One region of the Arthrobacter flavus genome, then DNA from elsewhere that is predicted to be linked to it. Evidence: riboswitches for the same ligand, from Rfam matches in the RefSeq annotation. Region 1 holds a riboswitch; each other region holds the start of a gene.
What was found. A riboswitch is a leader RNA that binds a small molecule or an ion and turns the genes downstream of it on or off. The one in region 1 is predicted to bind cyclic di-AMP.

Region 1 (5,624 bases):
CGGCGCAGCAAACCGAGACTGCGATTCATCTACGGGGCGTCAGCAGCTTTCGGTGTCGCCTGCGCCGCAGCAGCGCTGGCGCCCACGGTCTGGCTGTTCGGCCTCGCCCTGATCCCGGTCGGCCTGTTCGCGCTGACACTTCTGACCAGCGCCAATGCGTATGTCCAGACCACCACCGAGCAGGTGATGCGCGGCAGGGTAATGGCGCTGTATTTCGCCATCTTCCTCGGCGGCACACCGCTCGGCGCGCCAATCGTCGGCCTGGTCTCGAACACTTTCGGCCCACGGTGGAGCCTCGCCGTCGCTGCAGCGGCCGGCATCATTGCGGCACTGGCGGGAATGATCTGGGCCTGGCGGGCCCACCACCTACGGCTTCGCTACGATCCGGCCCCACGGCGGCGGCTGCGGATTGAAACTGACTTCGGGAAACCTCTCACCGATCCTTAGCGTCCCTGCCATCCGCAGAGCCTGGGGATGGCAGGGACCTGAGGGATCCAAGTAGCGGCGGAAGGCTAGCCTCGGCCGATGACGAAGTCGATGCAGGCCAGCAGCGCTGAAATATCGTCCGGTTCGATTGAGACGAACGTCGCGATGCGCAGCTGGTTCCGGCCCAGCTTCCGGTACGGCTCGACGTCGACAATCCCGTTGGCGCGCAACACCTTTGCGAGCAGCGCAGCGTCAACGGAGTCCTCGAAGTCGATGGTGGTAATGACATTGGAGCGGTCCTCGGTGCGGGAAACGAAGGGGGTGGCGACGTCGGACGCTTCCGCCCACTGGTAGACCCGCCCCGCGGACTCCGCGGTGCGCGCCGCAGCGAACTCAAGACCGCCGCTCTGGTTCAGCCATTCGACCTGGGCATTGAGAGTCACCAGGGTGGCCAGGGACGGGGTGTTGTAGGTCTGGTTGAGGAGAGAATTGTCGATGGCTGTCTGAAGGCTCAGGAAATCCGGGATCCAGCGGTCGGTCGCCGCGATCCGGGCTGCCCGCTCCAGTGCGGCCGGCGAGAACAGGCCAAGCCACAGGCCGCCGTCGGACGCGAAATTCTTCTGCGGAGCGAAGTAGTAGACATCGGATGCACTGACATCCACGTCAAGACCGCCGGCGGCCGACGTCGCATCGATGAGGACCAACGCATCCGGTGCGGCGCCGTCGATCCGGTGCACCGGCGCTGCGACACCGGTGGAGGTCTCGTTCTGCGGCCAGGCGTAGACATCCACGCCTGCTTCCGCTGCAGGGCTGGGGCGCGTCCCCGGGGCCGAGGTGATTACCGAGGATGCCTGGAGGAAGGGCGCCTTGTTGGTGGCGGAAGCGAACTTCGCCCCGAATTCCCCGAAAGACAAGTGTTGGGCCTTGTCCTGCACCAGGCCGAAGGATGCAACATCCCAAAATGCTGTCGAGCCACCCACGCCCAGTACCACCTCGTAGCCTGCCGGCGCGTTGAACAGCCGGGTCAGGCCCTCCCGGACCGAGCCAACAAGGTTGCGCACCGGAGGTTGGCGGTGGGAGGTGCCAAGTAGGGTCCGTCCGGCCTGCGCGAGGGCCTCCATCTGCTCGTCGCGCACCTTCGACGGGCCCGCTCCGAAACGCCCGTCGGCGGGAAGGAGGCCAGCGGGGATCAGTTGGTCCGGGGAAATGCTCATGGTCTCTCCAAGGGGGTAAGCGTGCGACACAAGACGGGATACATTCTGCCGCACTACCCGGCCCTGGCGGCATTTGTGAACACGTCACGACTGGGTGGGCGGTGGCCGCTGATTGCCGCGGTAACTGGGAAATGGGTTAACCTTGGTGAGCGTAGAACTTGTGTTCGGCGCTGGCGATCCGTGCCGCGTTCCCACCGCGAAAGCTGCCCGCTGTTCCATCCCGCACCAGTGCCTAGGAGCTGAACCGCATGACGGACCTCATCGATACCACTGAGATGTATCTGCGGACCATCCTGGAACTGGAGGAAGAGAATATTGTTGCCCTCCGCGCCCGGATTGCTGAACGGCTCCGCCATTCCGGTCCCACCGTCTCCCAAACCATCGGCCGGATGGAGCGCGACGGACTGGTGGTCGTCTCAGGCGATCGCCACCTCGAATTCACTGACCTAGGTCGCCGTCGCGCCATCGGGGTGATGCGCAAGCACCGGCTCGCCGAACGTCTCCTCTCCGACGTGATTGGACTGGATTGGGCCTATGTCCACGAAGAAGCCTGCCGGTGGGAGCACGTGATGAGCGAGCGGGTTGAACAGCGACTGTACGAGCTGCTGGGGAAGCCCACCGAGTCCCCCTACGGCAACCCTATTCCGGGGCTTGAGGCTTTGGGGGGCCCGCCAACCCAAGACTTCACCGACGGTGTCCGCAGCCTCCTGTCGGTCAGCGGCACCAATCCCCAGGGGTCAGTGATTACCCTCATCCGGTTGGCCGAGCCCATTCAGGTGGACCCGGAATTGCTCTCCCAACTCGATGAGGGCGGACTGCGGCCCGGGACCGTCATCACCGTGCAGGCGGTCGGCGACTACGTATCGGTCAGGGTCGAGGGCATCGACGGTGCCCTGGAGCTCCCGCCAGAGGTCGCTGCACACGTGTTCGTGTCGGTTTCCGGTCCAGGCGTCTAGCTCGCCAAGGCTCAATGTTGCCGCAAGTTATCCACAGGAAAAGATAACGAATGTATCTCTTTTGCTTATGGTCGTGGATGATGGAAAACTGGCGTTGATACATCAGCGTTATCTAAACCGCACGCCTAACCCTGTCAGCGGATTTGGATGCTGAGACCCGTGACAGGGGCGGAGGACCCATCAGACGGCGGCCGACCGGTCGCCTTGGGGTGAAGCCCAGACCCGGATCTGCTTCGGCGGAACCGGTCAGGGCCGAGTTTTTTCCCGAACTCGAATCCGACAGCTAACTTCGCAGGCATATACGAAAGGGACCCATTGCCGAAGCACCATGCTTCGGGGCGTCGCCGTGCCGGCGCCCCGGTGTCTGCCGCGCGTCCTCGGGACGCGCACCGACTCGAACGACGACGCACTACCCGAGTCAGGGGCGACTTTTCGCTCACCGGGCTGAGCCAAAAATTCGCCATCGCCGCCGCCGCCTCCGGGCTGGTGCTGACTGTCACGCTACCCACCACGGCAGCGACGGTCCCGCAGGACGACAGCGCGGTTGCCGCAGCAGCAGCACCCACCGCGCAGGCGACTGCCGCGCCCCGGGAAATCAGTGTCCCCGACGCGGCGCTGGTCGATTTCAGCCGCACCGCGCTGCAGAGCACCTTCGACGCAGACGCCAAACTCAGCGAGATCATGACCGCTGCAGGCTCAGCGGCTGTGCCTGCCGCGGCGCGCGGCTCCCTGTCCGCCCCCATGGACAAGCTGGTCATCACGTCTCCTTTCGGCTACCGGGTAAGCCCGATCACCGGCATGGGCGGGGAACTCCACTCGGGCCAGGACTTCAGTAGCTCGTGCGGCAGTGAAGTGTTCGCCGCCGCGTCAGGTACCGTCACCTTTACCGGCTGGCACCCCTACGGGGGCGGGAACCGCGTGGTCATCGATCACGGCAACGGCCTTGAGTCCACGTACAACCACCTTTCATCCAGCAGCGTCCAGGAAGGGCAGTCGGTGGACCGCGGCGACGTCGTCGCTCAGAGCGGTAGTACCGGCGCATCCACTGGTTGCCACCTGCATTTTGAAGTAATGGTTGACGGTCAGGCCGTGGACCCCATGGGCTGGCTGTAACCAAGGACACACCGTTCCGTGACCGGAATGTGACATTGTGGTCGATCTGCTGTACCGTCGATCTCGTGCCAAATTCTAATAGGTTTGGCACCCTCGAGCAGATCGCCTAGCTCTGCCACTGCCTGAGGTTCCGTTCGCACAATTCGCATGGCAGAGGCGGGGGAACCAATTAGTGGATTTCGCAAGAAATCCTTGGGGTTAAGTCGTGTGATTCCACTGGGAATCAGATGACCGGGTGACTCCCATCCGAATCCGACAGCTCACCTCGCAGGCAATTGGGAGAGGCAATCAAACGTGTCAACTAGCTCTTCTCTGGGCCGCCACAAGGCCGCCCGTACGCACACCAGCCCGCTGACGGCCATCTCAAGCGCCGTCTCCTCGAACGCTGGTTCCGTAGGCCGCCAGGCAGCAGTAATCGTCGCAGCGTCAGGGCTGGTCCTGACCGCCGGGCTGCCAGCCCACGGGTTCGGTGAGTCCGAGCGGGTCGTCCAGCTCTCCACCCCCTTGAACTCGATCGCAGTGACCGCCGACGCCGTCAGCGCTCCCGCCACCGCCGACATCACCTTCGAGCGGGCAGCCGTATCGGCGACGCCCGCCGCAGAAGAGGTTGTCCCGGCTGTCGAGGTGCAGGCCGACGTCGTCGAGCCAGTAGCGCCGGTCGCTGAGCCAGTAGCCGACGTGGTGGCAGAGCCCGCGGTGCAGGACGCAGCCCCAGTCGAGGCAGCCCCAGCCGAGGCGCCCGCCGCAGAGGTCGCTCCAGCTGCTGCAGTCCAGGCGCCCGCCGCCGAAAAGCCAGCACCCGAGGCGGCACCGTCCGGTAACATCGCCGCTGGCCTGGTCGGATCCGCGTACTCCCAGATTGGTGTGGGACAAGATTGCACCGCCATGGTTGAAAAGGCGCTCCGCTCAGTCGGCAAGTCCGTGGGCGACATTGCGCCGGGCGACTTCTTCGCCTTTGGATCAGTTGTTGGTTCCCCAGCGGCAGGCGACCTCGTCATCACCGGCGGCCACGTGGCCATCTACGTCGGCAACGGCCAAGTCATCAGCGGTGGCCTCAACGGCATGAACACCGGCCTGCATTCCCTTTCCGACCTCCCCGGCGCTAGCTTCGTCCGCGTTAGCTAAGACCACACCGAATCCTGGAGAACGCACACATGACCACTAGCACAGCCATTGCACGCCACCGTGCCGATAAACGCCAGGCCACCAACTTCTCGGCCCTGGCCAAAGCCGTTACCGAGAACGCTGGCGGCATGGGCCGCCAGGCCGCCGTAATTGCGGCAGCTTCAGGCCTCGTCCTGACCGGCGGGGTATCGGCGAACGCTGCTGAGCTCTCCCTCGAATCAGCAGAGCGGACCATCCTGACCTCCGCGCTGGAGATTCAGGCCGCACCGGCAGTTGTCGAAGCGCCTGCAGACGCCGATGTTGCGTTCAACCGCACCCCGGTCAAAGCCATAGCAGCCCCAGCAGTTGCCGAAGCCCCAGTGGTCACGGCTCAGGCCGAGACTGTCGTTGAGGTCGAGGAAGTCCCGGCCGCTGAGCCCGAAACAATTGAGCCCGCGACCGCAACTCCCGCAGTGAACGTCCAGCAGGAGGCGCCCGCCCAGGTCGCTCCAGCAGAGGCCACTCCTGCAGCCGAGGCGCCTGCCGCGCCGGAGGCCCCCGCGGCCTCCTCCGGGACGGCAGCAACAATCGCGGCCGCAGCACAGGGTCAGCTGGGCGTTATCCAGGACTGCACCCGTCTTGCAAGCAACGCACTGGCAGCAGCAGGGATCAACTTCCACGGCTGGCCAGCCGGGTACCTTTCGCTGGGACGCACGGTCAGCGCCGGCGAAGCCATCCCAGGTGACCTCATCTACTACGCCGATGGCGGCGCCGGAGTGGCCCACATCGCTGTGTACATCGGTGGCGGCCA
Region 2 (5,624 bases), on a different contig from region 1:
GTTCCTTGTGGTCGGCGTCCTGCTGACCCTGCTGACTGGTAAGGCTCTGAACAGCCTGTCCCTCGGCGATGACATCGCGAAGGGACTCGGCCAGAACGTGGCGGTAGCCCGCGGTGTCGCGGCGCTCGGCGTTGTCATCCTGTGTGGCGCTGCAACTGCAGCCGCCGGACCGATCGCCTTTGTGGGCCTGGTGATTCCCCACCTGGTGCGGGTGCTTACTGGTCCCGACTACCGGTGGATCCTGCCCTTCTCGGTGGCGCTCGCCCCGGTGCTGCTCATCGGTGCAGACATTGTCGGCCGGCTCATCCTGCCGCCTGGCGAGGTACAGGTGGGGATCATGACCGCCGTCATCGGCGCACCCGTATTCATCTGGCTGGTCCGCCGCCGGAAGCTGGCCCAACTATGAGCCTGCAGACCTCCCCGCCGGTCACACCGACCTCCCCGGTGAGGAATACCCAGGCCAATCTACGCAGCGCGAGGCGCCACCAGTCAGCCCAGCGCCGCCTGGTGATCGGAATCCTTGCGGGGATCACCGCCGTCCTGTTCGCGGTCTCTGTCCTGCTCGGCACCTATACCGTAACCATCCCGGACTTCTTCAGGATCCTTGGCGGCGCCGACATTCCCGGCGCTACGTTCATCGTGATGGAAAACAAGCTTCCCCGCGCGGTGATCGCGGTCCTCATCGGGGTGGCCTTCGGCCTGGCGGGCACCATTTTTCAGACCATGCTCCGGAACCCGCTGGCCAGCCCCGACATCATTGGGATCAGCTACGGAGCCAGTGCCTCTGCCGTGGCAGCAATAGTGCTGTTCGGGGCGGCAGGCGTTGCGGTGTCCCTTTCCGCCCTGATCGGGGCCCTCGCCGTCGCGGCAGCGATCTACCTGCTCTCCCGCCGCGGCTCGGCGGCCGGGTACCGGCTGATCCTGGTGGGAATTGGCTTCGCCGCGGTGATGCACGCGGTAGTCAGCTTCCTGCTCACCCGCACCGATATCCGCACCGCATCAGACACTCTGGTCTGGCTCAACGGCTCCCTGAATTCCAGCAACTGGGACCGGGCCACGATCCTCATCCTCGCCCTGCTGCTGCTGATCCCCGCAGCGGCCGTCCTATCCCGGGGTCTGCGCGGACTGGAACTGGGCGACGACACCGCTGCCAGCCTCGGTATCCGGGTCGAACCATCGCGGCTGGCCCTGATCGCCGTCGGGGTGGCTCTCGCGGCCGTTGCCACTGCGGCCGCCGGGCCGGTGGCGTTCGTCGCCTTCCTCGCCGGCCCAATCTCCCGCCGCCTCGTGAAGGGGGCTGTCTCTCTCACCGCGGCCGGACTGGTGGGCGCGGTGATAGTTCTCGCCGCAGACTACGTGGCAGCCACCATGATTCCCGGCGTGTCACTTCCGGTCGGCGTAGTAACTGGCGTCCTGGGCGCGCCGTTCCTGCTGTGGCTGCTTGTGACCGCTAACCGGACAGGACAGGGAGGCTGAGATGGCGCTGAAAGCCAGCGAGCTGACACTCGCGTACGACGACCGCAAAGTGGTCCAGGACCTCACCCTTGAGCTGCTCGCCGGCAAAGTGACCGTGATTGTCGGCGCCAACGCCTGCGGCAAATCCACCCTGCTGCGTGGACTGGCCCGTCTGCTCAAGCCATCGGCCGGCGTCGTCAGTCTCGACGGCAAGGACATCCACTCGCTTTCCACCCGCGCCGTCGCACGCACCCTTGGCTTGCTGCCGCAGACGCCCGTAGCGCCGGACGGGATCACCGTCGCCGACCTGGTGGGTCGTGGCCGCTACCCACACCAGGGCTGGTTCCGGCAGTGGACCAACGACGACGACGTCGCCGTCGCCGCCGCCCTCGAAGTCACCGACACCCTTGAGCTCGCTGACCGTTTTGTCGATGAACTCTCCGGTGGGCAGCGGCAGCGGGTCTGGATTGCGATGGCCCTCGCCCAGCAGACTGACATCCTGCTGCTGGATGAACCCACCACCTTCCTCGACGTCACCCACCAGGTGGAAGTGCTGGATCTGATCACTGATCTGAACCGGCGCGACGGCACCACGGTGGCTATCGTGCTCCACGACCTTAACCTCGCCGCACGCTATGCCGATCACCTCATCGCCATGACCGACGGCCGGATCGCCGCGCAGGGCAGCCCCGCGGAGGTGGTCACCGAGGAGACAGTCACCTCAGTTTTCGGTCTGCAATGCCGCGTCATTCCGGACCCCGTGTCCGGCACCCCCATGGTGGTTCCGGTCGGCCGACACCACTCAGGCGACGGAGCTACTCAGTCGTCATCCGAAACGTCCACTGGGCAGGGGTTCCTGCCAAATCCGCAGGACACGCTGTCCGCGCATCACCTGGAGGCAGCAACATGACCGAAGTCAGCAACCGCACGGCCCAGCGGCGCGAGCGCGGACCACAGCGCACCGAGGGGGCCGTCTCGGCGGTATCAGCCTTCGACGTCGTCGTCACTCGGGTGCAGCGCCTCAGCGCCAACTTCCAACGCATCACTTTCGGCGGGTCCTGCCTCAGGAATTTCGGTGTGCAGGGACCAACGCTGGACCTGCGGATCAAGGTCTTGATCCCCGCCACCCGCGGGGACGATGCCCCCCGCGTGAACATGCGGGAGCTACTCGAGTCGCCACCCGAGGGATCAGGCTGGTATCAGCAGTGGCTTGCGATGGACCCCGCCGAACGCGGCGCCATGCGCACCTATACCGTCAGGGCAGCCCGGTGCGATGGCGACGAGCCAGAGATCGACGTCGACTTTGTGATGCACTTCGACGCTGAGGGGAACGGGGGACCGGCGTCGCTCTGGGCCGCCGCTGCCACCCCCGGTGACCGGATGTGGCTGATCGGGCCGAACGTCCACGCCGCGACCTGCACCACCGCTGGCTCCTACGGCGGGATCGAGTGGCGTCCGGGGCTCGCCCAGCATGTTCTCCTCGCCGGCGACGAGACAGCTGTCCCTGCTATCAGCGCCATCCTGGAATCACTCCCCGCCGACGTCGGCGGGCACGCCTTCCTCGAAGTGCCGGACCCCGCAGATTTCCAGGCCGTCTCCACCACCTCGGCAGTGAAGATCATCTGGTTGGCCCGCGGCGAACGCCCTCACGGTGAACTGCTGGACGCGGCGGTCCGAGACGCCGTTCGGGTACCCGGCTGGGTGTCACTGGCCACGCCGTTCGCCGTCGGCGTCGATGCCAGCTCCCGCGCCGGGCTGACCCTTGCCGCCGCTGCCGCCGCCACAGCGGGCCCTGAGCCGGAAGAAGTGAACATCGACGAGACGATCCTGTGGGAAACTCCGCAGCGACTGAACGCGTCTACCCTGAATACCTCGCTGAACCCGGACCGGCCCTCCGGTGCGCTCCCCTTCTATGCCTGGATCGCGGGCGAGGCAGCGGTGGTCCGAGGGTTGCGGCGCTATCTGGTGCGCGACGTCGGGATCGACCGCAAACAGGTCGCGTTTATGGGGTATTGGCGGAGTGGCCGTTCCGAGCTTGGCTAGTCGGCGCGCCGTGAGCTATGTAACGAAATTATAACTTCTCGGCAAAGCGTTCTATTCTTGTAGGGAGCCATCCGCATCTTTGTGGCTCCCGGACTGCACGCCTAACCCTGCCAGCAGCCGGTCCCCAATTCACCGTGGCAGGGGTGGAGGACCCATCTTCGGCAGTTATCTGCCTTGGGGTGCAGCCCTTCGCAAACCGCTCTTCCGCTCACAGGAAGAGCAGCAGTGGGCCGAGTCAACTCTTGCTCGAATCCGACAGCTAACTTCACCGGCGTTGCAGAGAGGCTCTTGTTTTGCTCCAGCCGGTCACATCCGGGCGCCGCCGCGCGTCCGCCCCACCGAAGTCCCCATCGACATCCAACCGTCGGCCAGCTGTGCTGGCCGTAGGCGTCCTCGCCGCAGCGGCCGGGCTTGTCCTCACCGCAGCCTTCCCCGCCCCGGAGTCTTCACCCTCGGCAGCGCCCACCGCAGCAAGCGGCGCCGCCGTGGCCGCCCCGGTTACTGCTGACGCTGAAGCCGACATTGATTTCGGCAGGGAGTCCCCGGTCGCGACGGCCGCAACTGCCGAGGCCAAAACCACTGTCCTGTCCAGCGACGCGGCGACGTTCATCACTCCCATCGAGGGTGCCGAAATTGCGTCATCGTTCGGGTACCGGGTGAACCCACTGGGTGGATACGGCGATGAACTGCACACCGGGACCGACTACGCAGGAGCCTGCGGTACGCCGGTCCTGGCATCCCGCGCGGGTACCGTAGTGGAGTCCGGGTGGCATGCCTATGGCGGTGGCCAGCGGATCGTGGTGGACCACGGCGGTGGCCTCGAAACCTCGTACAACCACCTCAGTGTGATCGGCGTGACCGTCGGGGAAAAAGTGGACAAGGCCCAAGGCCTGGGCGCCGTCGGGAGCACCGGCAACTCGACCGGATGCCACCTCCACTTCGAACTGCTGGTCGACGGCGAAAAAGTAGATCCCCAAACCCGGCTCTAGGTCAGGTACCGGCGATCCTCCCCACGGGGCGGGCACGGTGGGTGGGATTGTCTAGACATTCCCAGTGGTTGGGGCTGGCCAGTGGGCAACCGGAACCGGACCCGGAACCGGACCCGGTCCTAGACCGGACCCAGCCCCGGATCCGGTCCTAGGGCTCCGGGTGGGTGACGACCGCTGGATCTTTCCTGCCGTAGGGCATCCGCAGCCGCAACGAATTCGCGTCCACGCGCAGGGCCATGTGGGTGCCCTTGCCGAGGGGGTCGCCGTCGAGTTGGATCTCCTGCGGTTCGTCGAGCTGGATTTCGGCTTCCTTGCACTGGAAGTACTCAAGCGACGGGTCCTTGCCCTTCCCTCGGGCGAACAGCTTCCCGACGACGCCGAGCCAGCCCAGTCGACCGGTGGGCGCCACGGTCATAATGTCCAGCAGGCCGTCGTCAATCTTTGCGCCGGGGAAAATCTCCAGCCCGCCCATGATCTTGCCGCAGTTGCCGCCCATCACGCTGCGCAGCCGACGCTCAATGACCTCGCCGCCGTCCAGCGTGATCTGGGTGCGTGCGGGTTTGCCGCTCAGGTTCCGGATACCGGCGTCAACGTAGGCCAGCCATCCCACCTTGTCTTTGAGGTCATCGCGGGTGTCGGCCATGATCGACGCGTCAAATCCCAGTCCTGCCATCACCAGGAACACGTGCGAGTCCTGGGCGCGGTCAACCGTGACATGAACGACGTCGACATTGCGTTCGGTGCCGAACAGGGCAGCCTTGGCGGCCTCGCGCGGATTGTCGACGGCGATGTCCAGGTTCCGGGCCAGCAGGTTGCCGGTGCCAAGCGGGATCAGGCCCAGGGCGATACCGGTGCCGTTGACAACCTCGGCCACGCAGCGGACCGTTCCATCGCCGCCAGCGGCGATCACCACGTCCACGCCAGCGTCGACGGCTTGCTGCGCCTGGCCACGGCCGGGGTCGTCAGCCGACGTCTCCAGGTACAGCACCTCGTCCCACCCCTCGGCAGCGCAGAGCTCCGAAACGATCGCACGAATATCAGCCCCGGTGTTCTTGACCGGGTTGATGATCAACGCGGCGCGCTTGGTCCGATTATCGGAGGGCTGGGTCATGATGTCCTTCTCAGGTCGGGGGAGGG
Region 3 (5,624 bases), on a different contig from region 1:
GTGTCGATGAGATCGGTTGGAATGGCTACGAGCAGGAAGGTCGCCACCGCACCGAATAACACGGCGATCCACCGGCGTAAGGGCCACCGAAGAAGAGCGTTGAGCAGAGAGGGTCGCTGAGTTGTGGGGTTCCCGGTGCGGGGAGTCATGGAGCTTCCTTTGACACTTGATCCGAAGACGCTTCTGGTGATGCGGAGTCATCCGGGGGTGCTGATGACCTGTGGCTGCGCCGGCGTAAGTAGGTGGCGCCGGTTGCGGTGAGGAGCATGAGAATTAACAGCATGACAGCTACGTCGGGGATTGAGTCCGCGAAGGTACGTACCGCGTTCTCGAGGGCGAACTGGTCAGTAACGGAAAGGATCCCACCCAGACTCGCTGTTCCGTCTGTGGCGATGAGGAAGATTCCGATGCCGATTGAAAGGGAGCCAGAGATCACCATAATCCAGGTGTTGGACCACCGTCCGATGGTTACAGGGCGGGGACGAAGCCACCGACGTCCGGAAACACCGAGGCGGTCCCACAGTGCAGCGAGAAAGAACAGCGGGACTGCCATTCCCAGTGCATAGATGGCGAGCAGAATTCCGCCGTAGACGGCGTTGCTGCCAGCTGCGGCGACGGTAAGAATTGACCCAAGGATGGGTCCGGTGCAGGCTCCTGCGACCCCGTATGCCAATCCGAGGACGAAGACGGAACCGCCGGAACCGACAGTCGCGGACCGGGTGCGGATGAATGCCGGTAGGCGGACACCGAGGATCTGAATGAGACCCAAAACGATCATGAGGGCGGCTGCGAGCCCGATGAGAATGTGTCGGTCAGTGGTGACGAGGGACCCCAGGGTGCCAGCGAAGACCCCCAGGGGTACGAGGGTGCACAACAATCCTGCGTAGAAGAGCATGGTCCGGCCGACCAGTTGCTGTTTTGTGCTGAAGGCATACGCGAAGAATGCTGGCAGCAACAATGCTGAGCACGGACTGAGGAGGGTGAGGAGACCACCGAGGAACGCCCCGCTGTATCCGATGAGCATTACTGGGGACTGGTTTCTGCCAGCACAGTCTCAATGGCTTGTTCAAATACTTCTACTGGTTGGGCGCCCGAGATGGGGATGTCGTTCACCAGAAACAAGGGTGTTCCGGTAGCTCCCAGGGCTGCGGCTTCCTCAGCGTCGGTTTGAACAGCCTGATTGAGCTCCTCCGAGTCCAGATCCGCTGTGAACGCCGTGATGTCGGCTACCCCAACTTCTTCTGCGATGCGGATCAGCTCCTCGCGCGGGAGGCTGATATGTCCGCGGTCGGGGGCCGCAGCGAAGACGGCCTTATTGAACTCCCAGAACCTATCCTGTTCCCCTGCTGCCCGGCCGGCAACTGCAGCGCTAAGAGACTCGGCCCCGAAGACCGGCAAATCTCGCCACTCAATCCTTAGTTCCCCGCTAGCTACATACTGCTCGACCAACGCCGGCAATGTCTCGCGCGAGAAAACCCCGCAGAACGGGCATCTGTAGTCGGCGTATTCGACCAAAACAACTGGGGCGTCAACCTCACCTATTGCTAACGGGTCGTCGGCGATGCGCCGGGATAAATCGAACTTTTCTTCCTCCCGGCCACCGGATTCCTCTGCGACGTCTGTTCCTGATCCATCTGAAGCGGGGGAGGAGGCTCGCTGGGATGCGATCAACCCAATCATCAGGATGAGCGCGGCGACAAGCAGGGCAGCGATGAGGGTGGCCGATCGAACACCTGTAGTTCGTTGATCAGATTCTTGTGGCACTTCATTACTCCTGGCGTCATGCGTCCACTGGGGGAGGCGCAGGGGGAGGGAAAAAGAAAAAAGGGGGGAAAGGATTCACCCGGACACCAGATCCTGTCTGTCTGATCTGGTGTCCGGGCATGTCCGAAATACACCGAGGTCGGCCAGGTCAGAGCCCAGCCAGCGGGTTTGTCGACTAGAGGTTGACCCGGTAATAGACAGGACCGGAACCTACGTTGACGGATTCCTCAACCGTCTGGTTACCGTTCCAGCCGCTGTGGATGGCTCGTCCGTCGCCGAGGTAGACGGCGTTGTGTGAAAAGCCCATCCCGCCGTCCGCGTAGTAGACGAAGTCGCCGGGCTGGGGATCCGATACTGGAGTAGCGAAGGCCATCAAGGACTCGGGGGACTCATCTCCTACCCCTATCACCCCGGCGGCTCGCAATGCTCCTTCGCCCAGGACGGTGCAGTCCTGAATAGCGCCCAACTGCGTGTTAGCGAAGGCAAGAATACGGCTGTTGGCAGTACCGCTCTGGGGAGCGTCCGAGGAATCCCAGATGTTTCCTGACTCGTTGCTCACCCTGGTGCTCAGGGCATTGATCGATGCACTTTGTGTAGTCAGGCTAGAGTCGGAAACCGCTGATGACGGGCCTGCGGAGCCGGCGTCGATCGCTGCAGCATTCTCGGCATTCGACTCATCTGACAGGACGATGGTGTTTCCCGGGTAGATGATTGACGTGACAGTGAGCTGGTTCAGGCTCAGGAGCTTGTGCAACGCCACACCTGTCTGGACGCTGATAGCTCCCAGCGAATCACCTGACTGCACGGTGTACGCAGTGCCTTGATCGGTGGGGGTCGCCTCCACTTCGACTGGTGAAGCAGCCGATGAGAGCGATGAAACGGTGTGATCCTGCGCCGGGTGGGCGATCGCCGAAGCGTGGGCGGGGCTCGCTCCCGCCGCCAGCATTCCGGAAGCAACCACAAGCGCTGCGACTTTGGGCCCCTACTGGGAGAGGGTGGACTGCCCGCTGAGGAGAAGAATCGAACGGCTTTTCGTATCGGCGCGATGTCGAGCACGCAGAGTATGTGATGACATGGGTAATCTCTCCCTATACCTACGAGGTGAGCTGTCGGATTCGGATGGGAGGCACCCGGCCGCATGAGGACAAAATCCCCATTCGGCTTCACCCCAAGGGTTCTAAAGAACCCACCTGTGGTTTCCCCGTCCCAGCCTTCCTATCCAAGGACCTAAGCCTCTGGCTGGGTTCGGTAAGAGGCATCGATGAGCCCCACTTTTAGTGGAGCGTTGTAATCAACCTACTCGGAAAAGCCAAATGTACAAACATTTACCTCGAGTGCGGTTTTCCGGTCGGCAGCCTCAAGGAAAAAGGACAAATCCGGGGCGTTGTCGAGCATTAGACCACTCCGGTGGTCCCCAGGAGCGACCCGATGAGGAAGGTGGCGGCCAATGCGAGCGCGCCGCCGAGAACGATCCTCACAGTCGGGCGCGTCGCTGGATTGTCGCCAATCCGTGCGCTTCCGTAGCCGGTGATGGCGAGGGCAATCAGGACTGCGCCGAAGGTCCAAAGGACACGAGTCTCCTCTGGAAACAAAAGGATTGTCAGCAGGGGGAGAATCGCTCCAAGGGTGAAGGCCAGCGCAGACGCCCCCGCAGCAGCGAGCGGGCTCGCCACGGCGTCCTCGCGCAATCCGAGTTCCGCTTCGAGATGGGCCCCCAGGGCATCGTGTTTGGTGAGTTCGACTGCCACCTGATGGGCCGTGTCCGGGCTCAGCCCTTTTGATTGGTAGATTCCGGCAAGCTCCACAAGCTCAGCCTCGGGCTCGGTCTCCAGCTCAAGGCGTTCCTTGGCGATGAGGGCCTCCTGGCTGTCTTTCTGACTACTCACGGACACGTACTCTCCAAGAGCCATGGATATCGCACCGCCGACAAGACCGGCGATGCCAGCGGCAAGAATCACGGGAGTTGCCGTTGTCGCACCCGCGACTCCGACGACCAGGGCCGCGACCGAGACAATTCCGTCATTGGCTCCGAGTACACCGGCTCGCAGCCAATTGAGTCTGCCATGGATGGTGTTGTCATGCGGTTCATCACTATGCGTGCCTGGTACGGGAGAACTAGTCATGCCCGTAATCTAGGCCTCCACGAGCCAGTGCACCAGTAAGGATCCACTCTCATGCCTGCGTGACGAATCGGGTGACCGCGACGCACTTCACGGTGATCCACTGCGGCGCTGGAGAGAGCTGCCGGTCAACATTGCGCTGGGCGGTGTGGTCCACGGGTCGGCGAAGAGGCACTCGATTCTTTGACCGAGTAGGGTAAGCGAACCAAGTAGGCACCACATACCGCAATTGCGGTTCGAAGTTCGAGGAGGACACGTCATGACCGGAAGTGTGATTGTTGGTGTGGATGGAAGTGAGACCGCATTTAAGGCAGCCTCACGCGCCGCGACTCTTGCTGAGGGCCTCGATGCCGAACTCGTGGTGGTCAGCGCGCACATTACGGGCAACACTGAAGTCGTCCATATCGGCAATGACACATGGATACTGGACGATGCTGAGCAGGCTCTCAAGCTGGCCGAGCAGGTTGCAGTGAAGCTGCGGGAACAACATCCCTCTGTGAAGGTCCGCCCCGCTGCGGGACGGGGCAAGCCGCAGGATGTCCTCATCGAGGAGGCAGAGCGTACCGACGCCCAGCTGCTGGTGGTAGGTAACGTAGGAATGAAAGGGCTCCGGCGGGTGCTGGGCAGCGTTGCCTGGAGTGTTGTACACAACGCACCCTGTGATGTGCTCGTCGTGAAGACCGCATCCTGATTACACCGCAGGTTCGACGCTACGTCCCGGCCTGACCCGAGAAGTGCAAACGGCCGCATGGGCGGTCGACATACTTCGCAACGGGATCGTTCGACTCCCCGGCTTCGGTCGTAACATTGAAGCGGATACGGACTCCGGTTTCCGAAACGCGTCGTAAAGGACTATAAGAACTTGTCACTCGAATCACTGCCTGTCCTGGATTACTCTCAGCTGAACGCAGGCCCGGAGGAAGCATCAGACTTCCGGGACGGTTTGCGCAAGGCGATGCACGAGGTCGGGTTCCTGTACTTGGCAGGCCATGGCATTCCGCAGGAGCTCATTGACGCCATGCTCGACACCTCCCGGCGTTTCTTCGACCTGTCGGAGGAACAAAAACTGGCGCTGGAGAACGTTAATAGCCCCCAGTTTCGTGGCTACACCCGGATGGGCGCTGAGCTGACCGACCGGGCGGTGGACTGGCGAGAGCAGATCGACATTGGGGTCGAGCGCGACGCTGTGGAAACGGGGGGAGATGTAGCTGACTACTGGCGGCTGGAAGGCCCCAATTTGTGGCCGGCTGAATTGCCCGAGATGCGGGAGATCGTCTCTGAATGGACACAGCGACTGAGCGCCATCTCTCTCGATCTCTTGCGGGCGCTTGCGGTGTCTCTCGGCGCACCAGAGGACAGCTTCGATGAAGCCTTCGGTTCCAACGCCTTCCCGATGCTGAAAATCGTGCGCTACCCCGGTGAGTCCGGCAACGAGCCGAAACAGGGCGTCGGTTCACACCGCGACGGCGGAGTACTGACCCTGCTCCTGGTAGAGCAGGGAAAGGGCGGGCTCCAGGTCGAATACCAGGGAAAGTGGATTGACGTACCCCAGGTTCCTGGAACCTTTGTCGTCAACATCGGTGAAATGCTTGAGTTGGCGACAAACGGCTATCTTAAAGCGACCTTGCACCGTGTCATCTCACCCGGTACCGGCGCCGACAGGATTTCGCTGCCCTTCTTCTACAATCCGGCACTCGACGCCACCATGCCCGCCCTGCGCATGAGCCCGCAGTTCCACGC

Region 2: another riboswitch for cyclic di-AMP. It lies ahead of ABD059_RS11820 (M23 family metallopeptidase); the one in region 1 lies ahead of ABD059_RS17340 (M23 family metallopeptidase).
Region 3: another riboswitch for cyclic di-AMP. It lies ahead of ABD059_RS01305 (LysM peptidoglycan-binding domain-containing protein); the one in region 1 lies ahead of ABD059_RS17340 (M23 family metallopeptidase).

What each region holds. Positions count from the first base shown of each region.
Region 1 is NZ_BAAAIJ010000063.1:62,842-68,465, reverse strand. Features, by position in the region: gene ABD059_RS17355 (MFS transporter) at 1-447, shown strand, start outside; gene serC (phosphoserine transaminase) at 513-1,640, opposite strand; gene ABD059_RS17345 (iron-dependent transcriptional repressor DtxR) at 1,889-2,596, shown strand; cyclic di-AMP (ydaO/yuaA leader) riboswitch at 2,735-2,909, shown strand; gene ABD059_RS17340 (M23 family metallopeptidase) at 2,912-3,709, shown strand; cyclic di-AMP (ydaO/yuaA leader) riboswitch at 3,835-3,998, shown strand; gene ABD059_RS17335 (NlpC/P60 family protein) at 4,004-4,834, shown strand; gene ABD059_RS17330 (NlpC/P60 family protein) at 4,864-5,624, shown strand, end outside.
Region 2 is NZ_BAAAIJ010000047.1:375,160-380,783, reverse strand. Features, by position in the region: gene ABD059_RS11840 (FecCD family ABC transporter permease) at 1-406, shown strand, start outside; gene ABD059_RS11835 (FecCD family ABC transporter permease) at 403-1,476, shown strand; gene ABD059_RS11830 (ABC transporter ATP-binding protein) at 1,478-2,365, shown strand; gene ABD059_RS11825 (siderophore-interacting protein) at 2,362-3,498, shown strand; cyclic di-AMP (ydaO/yuaA leader) riboswitch at 3,604-3,787, shown strand; gene ABD059_RS11820 (M23 family metallopeptidase) at 3,873-4,487, shown strand; gene ABD059_RS11815 (diacylglycerol/lipid kinase family protein) at 4,636-5,598, opposite strand.
Region 3 is NZ_BAAAIJ010000003.1:66,335-71,958, forward strand. Features, by position in the region: gene ABD059_RS01290 (hypothetical protein) at 1-149, opposite strand, end outside; gene ABD059_RS01295 (cytochrome c biogenesis CcdA family protein) at 146-1,024, opposite strand; gene ABD059_RS01300 (DsbA family protein) at 1,024-1,764, opposite strand; gene ABD059_RS01305 (LysM peptidoglycan-binding domain-containing protein) at 1,940-2,725, opposite strand; cyclic di-AMP (ydaO/yuaA leader) riboswitch at 2,842-3,018, opposite strand; gene ABD059_RS01310 (VIT1/CCC1 transporter family protein) at 3,159-3,887, opposite strand; gene ABD059_RS01315 (universal stress protein) at 4,144-4,575, shown strand; gene ABD059_RS01320 (isopenicillin N synthase family dioxygenase) at 4,747-5,624, shown strand, end outside.